Regions from separate parts of the Cryobacterium sp. N21 genome, predicted to be linked through region 2. Evidence: predicted binding sites of a transcription regulator. Region 2 holds the regulator's gene; each other region holds the start of a gene.

Evidence for each region. Region 2 encodes HrcA, which represses chaperone genes, less so after heat shock. Its sites were predicted from a motif close to TTNGCACTCGNNNNNNNCGAGTGCNAA; they were not measured.
Region 1: a site for HrcA is predicted at 1,656-1,682, ahead of groL (chaperonin GroEL). Genes of this name have one in related genera too.
Region 3: a site for HrcA is predicted at 1,297-1,323, ahead of groES (co-chaperone GroES). Genes of this name have one in related genera too.

The regions. Positions count from the first base shown of each region.
Region 1 covers NZ_PJJQ01000035.1:194,476-197,751, forward strand. Annotated here, with positions in the region: gene groL (chaperonin GroEL) at 1-1,612, opposite strand, end outside; gene CXY77_RS15285 (DUF3048 domain-containing protein) at 1,754-2,809, opposite strand; gene CXY77_RS15290 (cold-shock protein) at 2,881-3,084, opposite strand.
Region 2 covers NZ_PJJQ01000036.1:385,120-388,395, reverse strand. Annotated here, with positions in the region: gene CXY77_RS18465 (16S rRNA (uracil(1498)-N(3))-methyltransferase) at 1-292, opposite strand, end outside; gene dnaJ (molecular chaperone DnaJ) at 294-1,400, opposite strand; gene hrcA (heat-inducible transcriptional repressor HrcA) at 1,467-2,486, opposite strand; gene CXY77_RS18450 (DUF4870 domain-containing protein) at 2,726-3,208, shown strand.
Region 3 covers NZ_PJJQ01000033.1:61,244-64,519, reverse strand. Annotated here, with positions in the region: gene rarD (EamA family transporter RarD) at 1-832, opposite strand, end outside; gene groES (co-chaperone GroES) at 930-1,226, opposite strand; gene CXY77_RS10620 (class I SAM-dependent methyltransferase) at 1,352-2,557, shown strand; gene CXY77_RS10615 (hypothetical protein) at 2,562-2,963, opposite strand; gene CXY77_RS10610 (DUF4190 domain-containing protein) at 3,057-3,276, opposite strand, start outside.

The DNA.
Region 1 (3,276 bases), on a different contig from region 2:
CCGAGGGGTCGCCGGCCGGAGCCGAATTCTTCTCGGGCTTGTCGGCGACGACGGCCTCGGTGGTGAGGAACAGTCCGGCGATCGACGATGCGTTCAGCAGCGCGGAGCGGGTGACTTTCACCGGGTCATTGATTCCGGCAGCGATCATGTCGACGTACTCGCCGGTGGCGGCGTTGAGGCCCCATCCGACGGGCAGGTTGCGCACCTTGTCGGCGACAACGCCCGGCTCCATGCCGGCGTTGAGTGCGATCTGCTTGAGCGGGGCGTCGATGGCAACGCGCACGATGTTCGCGCCGGTCGCCTCGTCACCAACGAGGTCAAGGATTGCCTTGCCCTCGAATGCGGTCTTGCCGGCCTGAATCAGTGCAACGCCACCACCGGCAACGATACCCTCTTCGACGGCAGCCTTGGCGTTACGCACTGCATCTTCGATGCGGTGCTTGCGCTCCTTGAGCTCAACCTCCGTTGCGGCTCCAGCCTTGATGACAGCAACGCCGCCAGCAAGCTTGGCGAGGCGCTCCTGGAGCTTCTCGCGGTCGTAGTCGCTGTCGGTGTTCTCGATCTCGGCACGGATCTGCGAGACGCGACCGGCGATGGCTTCGACGTCGCCGGCACCCTCAACGATCGTGGTCTCGTCCTTGGTGATGACGACCTTGCGGGCGCTACCAAGCAGGTCGAGGGTGACGTTCTCAAGCTTGAGGCCGACCTCTTCCGAGATGACCTGTCCACCGGTGAGGATGGCGATGTCCTGCAGCTGAGCCTTGCGACGGTCGCCGAAGCCCGGAGCCTTGACGGCGACGGACTTGAAGATGCCACGGATCTTGTTCACAACGAGCGTGGCCAGTGCCTCCCCATCGACGTCTTCCGCAATGATGAGGAGCTGCTTGCCAGTCTGGATGACCTTGTCCACGATGGGGAGCAGGTCCTTGATGTTGGAGACCTTGGAGTTGACGATCAGGATGTAGGGGTCTTCGAAGACCGCTTCCTGACGGTCGGGGTCGGTGACGAAGTACGCCGACAGGAAGCCCTTGTCGAAGCGCATGCCCTCGGTGAGCTCGAGCTCGGTGCCGAAGGTGTTCGACTCCTCGACGGTGACAACACCTTCCTTGCCGACCTTGTCGATGGCCTCGGCGATGATCGCGCCGATCTCGGTGTCTCCGGCGGAGATGGACGCGGTTGCGGCGATCTCTTCCTTGGTTTCGATTTCCTTGGCGCTGGCGACGAGCTCGGCGATGACAGCGGCCGTAGCCTTCTCGATGCCGCGCTTCAGGCTGATCGGGTCGGCGCCGGCAGCGACGTTGCGCAGGCCTTCGCGAACCAGGGCCTGGGCGAGAACGGTTGCGGTGGTCGTGCCGTCGCCGGCTACGTCATCCGTCTTCTTGGCGACCTCTTTGACGAGCTCCGCACCGATCTTCTCGTACGGGTCGTCGAGCTCGATCTCCTTGGCGATTGACACGCCGTCGTTGGTGATCGTGGGGGCGCCCCACTTCTTCTCCAGAACGACGTTGCGTCCGCGCGGGCCGAGGGTGACCTTGACGGTGTCGGCCAGAATGTTCAGGCCGCGCTCAAGCCCACGACGGGCCTCTTCATTGAATGCAATGATTTTTGCCATATGTGTAACTCGTCCCTCCCGGACGTTCCAAACGATGATGGGGTTAGCACTCAGATGACGAGAGTGCTAAAACGATTCTGGCACTCTGGGGTCGAGAGTGCAAGCGAGCATCGGGGGCGACGCCGGGCTATCTGCAGACCCTCAGGGAACGAGGTCGACCGAGCCGGTGCCGTTGGGTACGAGCTGAAACCAGGTATTGCCCGGTGCCAGCCGAATTGTCACTCCATTGGCATCGACGAGGCGGATCGGCATGCTCTGGGAGTCCTTGCTCCAGGTGGCCGCGATGGTCTTTCCGCCGCTGGAGATCGACGCTTCCCCCGACGCGATCAGCTCGGTCTTGGGGATGCTCTGGTCGACGGTCACATTCACCCGCACCACGACGACGTTCGTTGCCTTCAGTTGCGCGCCTTCCGGAGTCAGATCGGGCGCGCCGTCCTGCGCGCGCAGGTATGCGGCGGCTTCGGCGTTCCAGGTCCAGCTGCGGGCACTGGAGTTGGAGAATCGGGTGTTGATCACCGAGATCGGGGTGCCGTCCACGACGGCGGATGCCCCGGCGAGCGCGGGCGCATAGCCGTACTGCTGGGTGGGCGGTGCGACGGTCGCGTTTCGGTTGACGAATTCGGAGGCCGCGAGGATAACGTTGTGCGGGGCCGCTGTAGCCTTGGAACGAGAAAATAGCCCGGTCGTGTCGTAGTCGAAGATGGCACTGATTTGACCGGTCGCGTTCATCGCGTCGACGAATCGTTGCTGCCCGCCCGAAAACGCTACGAGGCCGCCGAACGGCGCAATGATGTCGGGATCCATCGGACGGATCGAGCGCACCGGGCCGACCTGGTCGGGAATGCTGGACTGCCACACGGCGACGTATCGGGTGATACCACCCTCGACCAGCTCTTCGAACACCAGGTCGGTACGGTCGATCGCGACCTGCGGGCGAGCGGCCACGTGGTTGTCGATCTTGGCCGCGAGGGAGGGACGTGCCGACGACCCGACCGCAACGGTCAGGCCGCTGAGCGGGGCGATTTCCGTAGCGGCGGGGGCGACATAGTTCGACGTCCACGCTTCGGCCGTCTGCGTTTTGGTCAGCGTCGCGCTACTGCCGGTGCATCCGCTCAGCAGCAATGCTGGAACGATCAGAGCGAGCAGACCCGCGGTCTTCAGCGGTCGAATTGTGCGGGCTGTCTTTTTCTTGGTCACCGGTAAACACTAACGCCGCCCGTTGCAGCGGGCGGCGTTAGGTGGGGGACAGACCCCGTTTAGGGGGTGGGTCAGGCCGGTCGAACCGATTCAGCCTGGGGGCCTTTCGCTCCGGCACCGACCTCAAAGACGACCTGCTGGCCTTCTTCGAGCACCTTGTACCCGCTCATGTCAATGGCGGAGTAGTGAACGAAGACGTCCTGCCCTCCCCCATCGACAGTGATGAAGCCGAAACCCTTTTCAGCGTTGAACCATTTAACGGTTCCGTTCGCCATGTGTTACTCCTTGCTCAATTTCGACGGCACGGCCCATTGGCTGTTCCGGGCCCTGCCGCAGAGACTGCGTTCATTCTGAACGAGCAGCAAATCCCCGAGAGCAAGTCTTCTGTTGCAAGTTACCTACTGGTGCAAGTTACCTTGGGCGAGCGTTCTTGATCCGGGCGGGTATTGCCCGAACAAAATGTTTGA
Region 2 (3,276 bases):
TGGCCAGTTCGTCACGGTCACCCTTGGCCAGGGCCTGCACCAAGCGGATGCGCGGCGTCGCCGCCGCCGTCTCGCTCGCCTCGTCGACGCGCAGGGTCAACACCGCGGCGTCGGCCGTCAGCACCGTTCCCTCGAGCAACAACCCGGCCCCATTACCCAGGCGGAGCCGGTCCCCTGGACGAACCCGGCTGACCGTGACCGCGTGCCGTGCTTCGGCGCCGTCGACAGAAACGACCTGCCCCGGGCGACACTGCGCCGCCCGGAGCGTTTCCTGCAGGTAGAAATGTGCCACGTTAGCCGAGGAACCGGTCGCGCAGCTTGGCGAACAAACCCTGCTGGTACTGGCTCAGGGTGGGTGCGGGGGCTGAATACCGGGCGGCGAACTGTTCGATCAGGTCGCGTTCCTTGTGGTCGAGCTTGGTCGGCGTGAGTACGTGGATGCCGATCTTGAGGTCGCCACGACCGCTGCCGCGCAGCTTGGTGATGCCGCGGTCCTTGATAGTGAGTACCTCTGAGCTTTGCGAACCGGGGCGAATCTCCACCTCGATGTCACCGTCGAGGGCCTTCACGGTGACGCTCGTGCCGAGAATGGCACTGGTCATTGGCACGTCGAGCGAGCACATCAGGTCGTCGCCATCACGGCTGAACACGTCGTGGTGGCGCACCTTCATCTCGAGGTAGAGGTCGCCGTTCGGGCCGGCCGCCGGGCCGGCCTCACCGCTCCCGGGCATCTGCAGGCGCAGGCCGGTGTCAACGCCGGCCGGGATGTCGACCGGAACCGTGCGGCGGGCGCGCACGCGGCCCTGGCCGGAACAGGTCATGCACGGCGTGGCGATGATGGTGCCGTAGCCGCGGCAGGATCCGCACGGGCTCGACGTCATGACGTTACCGAGCAGGGAGCGCACTGCGCGCTGGATGCTCCCGGTGCCGTGGCAGATATCACAGGTGATCGGTGACGTGCCGGGCGCGCAGCACGAGCCCTTGCAGGTGTCGCAGACGATCGCGGTGTCGACCTCGAGGTCGCGGTGCGTGCCGAAGATGACCTCGTCGAGGTCGAGCTCGACCCGAATGAGTGCATCCTGGCCGCGTTCGCGGCGGGAGCGCGGGCCGCGGCTGCTGCCGCCTCCCCCACCGAAGAAGGTCTCAAAGATGTCACCGAAGTTGCCGAAGTTCTGCCCGTCGAAGCCGCCGTTCTGGCCGCCGCCCTGGTCGTACTTCTGGCGCTGTTTCGCGTCACTCAGCACGTCGTAGGCGTGCGTGATGCTCTTGAACCGTTCCGACGCCTCGGCGCCGGGGTTCACGTCGGGGTGCAGTTCGCGGGCCAGGCGACGGTACGCCTTCTTGATTTGATCGGTGGTCGCGTCGCGGTCAACGCCCAGCGCTTCGTAGTGGTCAGCCAAAGGTGGCTCTCCTTGAGTTGTGATGGTTGTTCGAAATGATGAAGAGGCCGCCGGGCGGCCCAAGCTCTAGGTCTCGCCGAGCAGGCGAGACAGGTAACGTGCGACGGCGCGCACCGCCGCCATGTTGTTGGAATAGTCCATGCGAGTCGGCCCGAGCACGCCCAGACGGGCCAGGTTGCCGTTGGCCGTATAGCCGCTGGTCAGCACGCTCGCCTCCGGTAGCCCGAAGGCCGCGTTCTCGCGGCCGATACTCACCGATACGCCGTGCTGGTCGGTCTCCATCTCGCCGAACAGGCGCAACAGCACCACCTGCTCTTCGATGGCCTCGAGCACCGGGTAGATGCTGCCCGAGAAGTCCTCTTCGGTGCGAACGAGGTTGGCCGCACCAGCCATGACGAGCTTGTCCTGCCGGTTGGAACCGACTTGGTCGGCGAGGGTGCTCGTGATGAGGTCGACGATCGGCTGCAACGCTGGTGACCCCGGCCAGACGCTGGCGGCGAGGGCAGCGGATGCCTCGGCCATGCCGAGCCCGACCACGGCAACATTGAGACGGGCACGCACCTCGCCGAGTGTCTGCTCGTCGAGCGCGCGCGGCAGATCGATCACGCGCTGTTCGACGCCACCGGAATCGGTGATCAGTACCGACAGGATGCGGGTTTCGGTCAGCGGTACGAACTCGATGTGGCGAACCTTGGCGCGCGACAGAGAGGGGTATTGCACGAGCGCAACCTGGTGGGTCAGCTGCGAGAGCAGCCGCACACTGCGCACGAGCACCTCGTCGAGGTCGGCGGAGTGGCCGAGGAACGTTTCGATGGCCTGACGCTGTGCCGGGGTGAGTGGACGCAGATCAGCGAGGTGGTCGACGAAAACGCGGTACCCCTTGTCGGTGGGTATACGACCGGAGGAAGTGTGCGGTGCCGCGATGAGCTCTTCTTCTTCGAGCAGGGCCATATCGTTGCGAATGGTGGCGGCGGAGACGCCGAAGGAGTGCCGGTCCACGATGGATTTGGAGCCGACGGGTTCACGGGAGGCAACGTAGTCCTGCACGATCACGCGCAGAACATCGAGGCCACGGTCGGAAACCATTGCACCCGCCTTCCTGATTCTTGAGGTAGAGCTTCGGCCCAACGGATGCCGCTCGCCTCGCGCGCCCTGGGCACCCTGGAACGCAGGTTTGCCGGCACGCCGTTGGCACTCGCATCCACTGACTGCCAATCCTATCGCGACCGGCCGGGTTCCGGCTGAGTACACCCATTGCCAGTACCCCGAAGTGAGCGTTTAATTACCGGTATACGCTCCCACCTCTTTGAGCGAAAGGCACGATCATGAGCGATCCACAGGCACAACCTCCCGGTGATTCCAACTACCGTGAGCCCAACGTCGGCCAGCCGCAATATGGCCAACCGCCGAACAGCCAGCCCGGTGCAAGTCCCTATTCCACGCCGGTCGTGGCGGCCCCGCTCTCGGAGGCCGACGATCGCCAGTGGGCTTCGCTGGCACACCTCGGCGGCATCCTGAGTTTTCTTCCGTCCCTGATCATTTGGCTGGTCTTCAAGGACCGAGGGCGCTTCACCAACACCGAGGCGAAGGAGGCACTGAACTTTCAGATCACCCTGCTGATCGCCTATGTCGCGATCACCGTGGTGTCGACGCTCCTCGCCCTGGTCACGTTCGGCATTGGCGGGCTGCTCGCGGGCCTGGGCTGGATCGTCTGGCTGGCCGGGGTCATCTTCTCGATCATGGGATTTGTACAGGCCAAGGACGGAAAGAATTACCGGTACCCGTTCGCGCTGCGCCTGATCAAGTAGCGCCTCCTGGCTCCGACCGGCGGCGGGGCGATTAGTCTGGAGGTCACTGGCACCGCCGTGCCAGTGAC
Region 3 (3,276 bases), on a different contig from region 2:
CCTCGTTCAGGATGAACACGCCCACCAGAAACTGCAGCACCGGGGCCACGAACTGAATGAGCCCGAGCACGGTCAACGGCAGGCGCCGCGCGGCGGCAGCGAACAGCAGCAGTGGTACCGCGGTGATGATGCCGGCCGCGAGCAGGCCAGCTGTATGCCAGGGCGACACCGTGCCGAAGGTGAGCCCGGAAATGCCGGAGACCACGACCAGTTGGATGACGGCGACCGGTGCGAGCCAGGCGGTCTCCAAGGTGAGGCCGGTGACGGCATCGACGCTCGGGCCCACGCGCTTCTTGATCAGACCGTAGAGTCCGAAGGAGAAAGCGAGGATGAGCGAGATCCACGGCAGTGAGCCGTACCCGACGGCGAGCACGACCACGGCGAGAAAGCTGATGGTGATGGCCACCCACTGCAAGCGGCGCAGGTGTTCCCGCAGCACGAAGACGCCGAGCAGCACGGTGACGATCGGGTTGATGAAGTAGCCGAGGGCCGCTTCGACCACGTGACCGGTGGTCGCGGCAATCACGTAGGTCTGCCAGTTGATGAAGATGAAGACCCCGGCCAGGCCCATGGTCAATACCAGGCGCCGCTGCCTGAGGGCCCGCCCGAGAACCGTCCAGGTGCGGGTCACCGTGATGATCAGTACGCAGAAGACCAGGGAGAACAGCACCCGCCAGGCCACGATCTCAAAGGCACCCGACGGTGCGAGCAGCAGAAAGTAGAGCGGCAGCACACCCCAGAGGGCGTAGGAGAGGCCGCCGAAGATGAGTCCGGAGCGATGCGTGCCGGCGGCGGTACCGGTCGTCGCGACTGGGCTTACGGCATCCGACATGAGGGTCCTTGACTCGGCAGAGGTGAAGAAAGCAGAAAACTCCCGGATAGCGAGGCTATCCGGGAGTTTTCAGTCTAGAACGACCGACTGCTTGGTGTTAGCGTACGACCACGGCGAGCACGTCGCGAGCGGAGAGAACCAGAAGGTCATCGCCACCGAACTTGACCTCGGTTCCGCCGTACTTGGAGTAAATCACCTTGTCGCCGACGGCGATGTCGAGGGGGATGCGGTTGCCGTTGTCGTCAATGCGGCCGGGGCCGACTGCAACAACTTCGCCCTCCTGGGGCTTTTCCTTCGCGGTGTCAGGAATGACCAGACCTGATGCGGTGGTCTGCTCGGCATCGACCTGCTTGATGACGATGCGATCCTCGAGCGGCTTGATGGAGACCGACACGGTTGACCTCTTTCTAAGATTTGGGTTAGCAGACTCACAGCGAGAGTGCCAAGTGAAGTTTAGGGGGGTTCTGGCACTCACGCAACGTGAGTGCCAGATGGGGGTCATTTTGGTAGCGTTGCAGCATGGATCGAACCGAACTCGTTGAGCTGCTTTCCCCCGCGAGTTTGCGGCTGCTGGACTCCCTGCCGCCTTACGACACCCACGGCGACGTGCTGAAGCTCGTGAGCGATCTGCGCAAGGCCGGGCACGCGCCCGGACTCGTGTCGGCCGTGCTCAGCCAATCGCGGCTGCGGGCAAAAGCCGTCCTCAAGTTCGGTGAATTCGCCGAGCGGATGCTCTTCACAGAGGCCGGCCTGGAACAGGCCACCCGGCTGCGTGTCGCCGCCCTGCACGCGGGCCGTTTCAATGGTCTCGGCGCTGCGCTCGGCCGCACGCCGCGGGTCGCCGACCTCGGCTGCGGTATCGGCGGCGACGCCATGGCCCTCGCCGCGCTGGATCTGTCGGTCGTGGCCGTTGATGCCGACGAGGTCACGGCGACCGTAGCAAGCTTCAACCTCGCGCCGTTTCCGAACGCCTCGGCGCTGCAGGCCGATGCCGAGACGGTCGACCTCGAAGATTTCGACGCGGTCTGGCTCGATCCTGCCCGCCGCACGAGCGGGCACAGCAACACGACGCGACTGACCCGCTCCGAGGATTACTCCCCCTCGCTTGACTTCGCCTATCTGCTCGCGACGAAGCTGCCGCTCGGTATGAAGCTCGGGCCCGGCCACGACCGCGACCAGATTCCGGTCGACGCCGAAGCACAGTGGGTGTCGGTGGACGGCCAGCTGGTGGAGATGGGGCTGTGGTTCGGCGCTCTCGCCCGCCCCGGCATCCGTCGGTCAGCCCTGCTCCTGACAGCAGACGGCAGGCACGAACTGACTGCATCGGACGACAGTGCAGACGTCGATGCTAGCAGCCTCGGAAACTACCTCTACGAGCCGGACGGCGCGGTGATTCGGGCACGCCTGATTGGCGATCTGGCCCGCTCGCTGGATGCCCGCATGCTGAGTGAGGGCATCGCCTACCTGACCAATGACACGCTCACGCCGACGCCGTTCGCGAGCGCTTTTCGGGTGCTCGAAACGCTCCCCTTCGATGAGAAGAAGCTGCGGCTGGCGCTGCTGGAACGGCGTATCGGCACCCTCGAGATCAAGAAGCGTGGCGTAGACGTGGATCCGGCGACACTGCGCACCCGGCTGAAGCTCAAGGGGCCTGAAGCCGCAACGTTGATTCTGACCAGGGCGGCCGGGCATCGCGTGGCGCTGCTCGTGGAGCGCGTGCGGTAGCGGATTACAGCAGCGGCAGCACGATCTGGCTGATGTAGACGATCCAGCCGGCCGCCAGCAGAACCCCGACGAGACCGCTCACGAGGCCACTCCGCCAGAGCGTGCGCGCCCGATTCTCGGTGGTGCGCGCGATCAGCGCGAGAGTGATCGCAATGAGAGCGATCGGCAGACCAAACACCCCGACCACGCCGAGTGCGAGACCGAGAAGGCCACAGACGACGGAGGAGACCGCGAGCCGACGGCGGCCGGTGATGCGCTGCACCTCGGCCTCGGTGTAGCTGTACGGCACGAACTCGGTAGGAGCGGTGACCGTCGAGGCCCAGTCCAACTGGCTGCCGGGTGGCCCGGGAGGGCGCGTATATTGCAGCTGCGCCGAAGCCTCGTCGTGCGGATGGGGTGTAGTCATGGCTGTCCTCTGGCCGCGCATACGGTCAGCTTGTGGGGGTGGCCCCTGTCGATCGAAACGTGCCGCGTGGCCCCGAAGGGGCCACCTGCGTGGCTAGTAGTTGTAGCTCGTGCCGGTGGAGGCCGCCGCGAGTAGCAAAATGATCGTGAAAGCGGCGAAGATAGCACCGCCGAGAAGGCCGACGTAGCCGAGGATGGTTCCCCAGAGGGCGAGCCCGTGTCCCTTTTCGCCGGTCTTCTTGATCTGGCTCAGGGCGATGTGGCCGGTGATGATGCCGACCACCGAGATGAGAAGGATCGAGGTGACGAGCGAG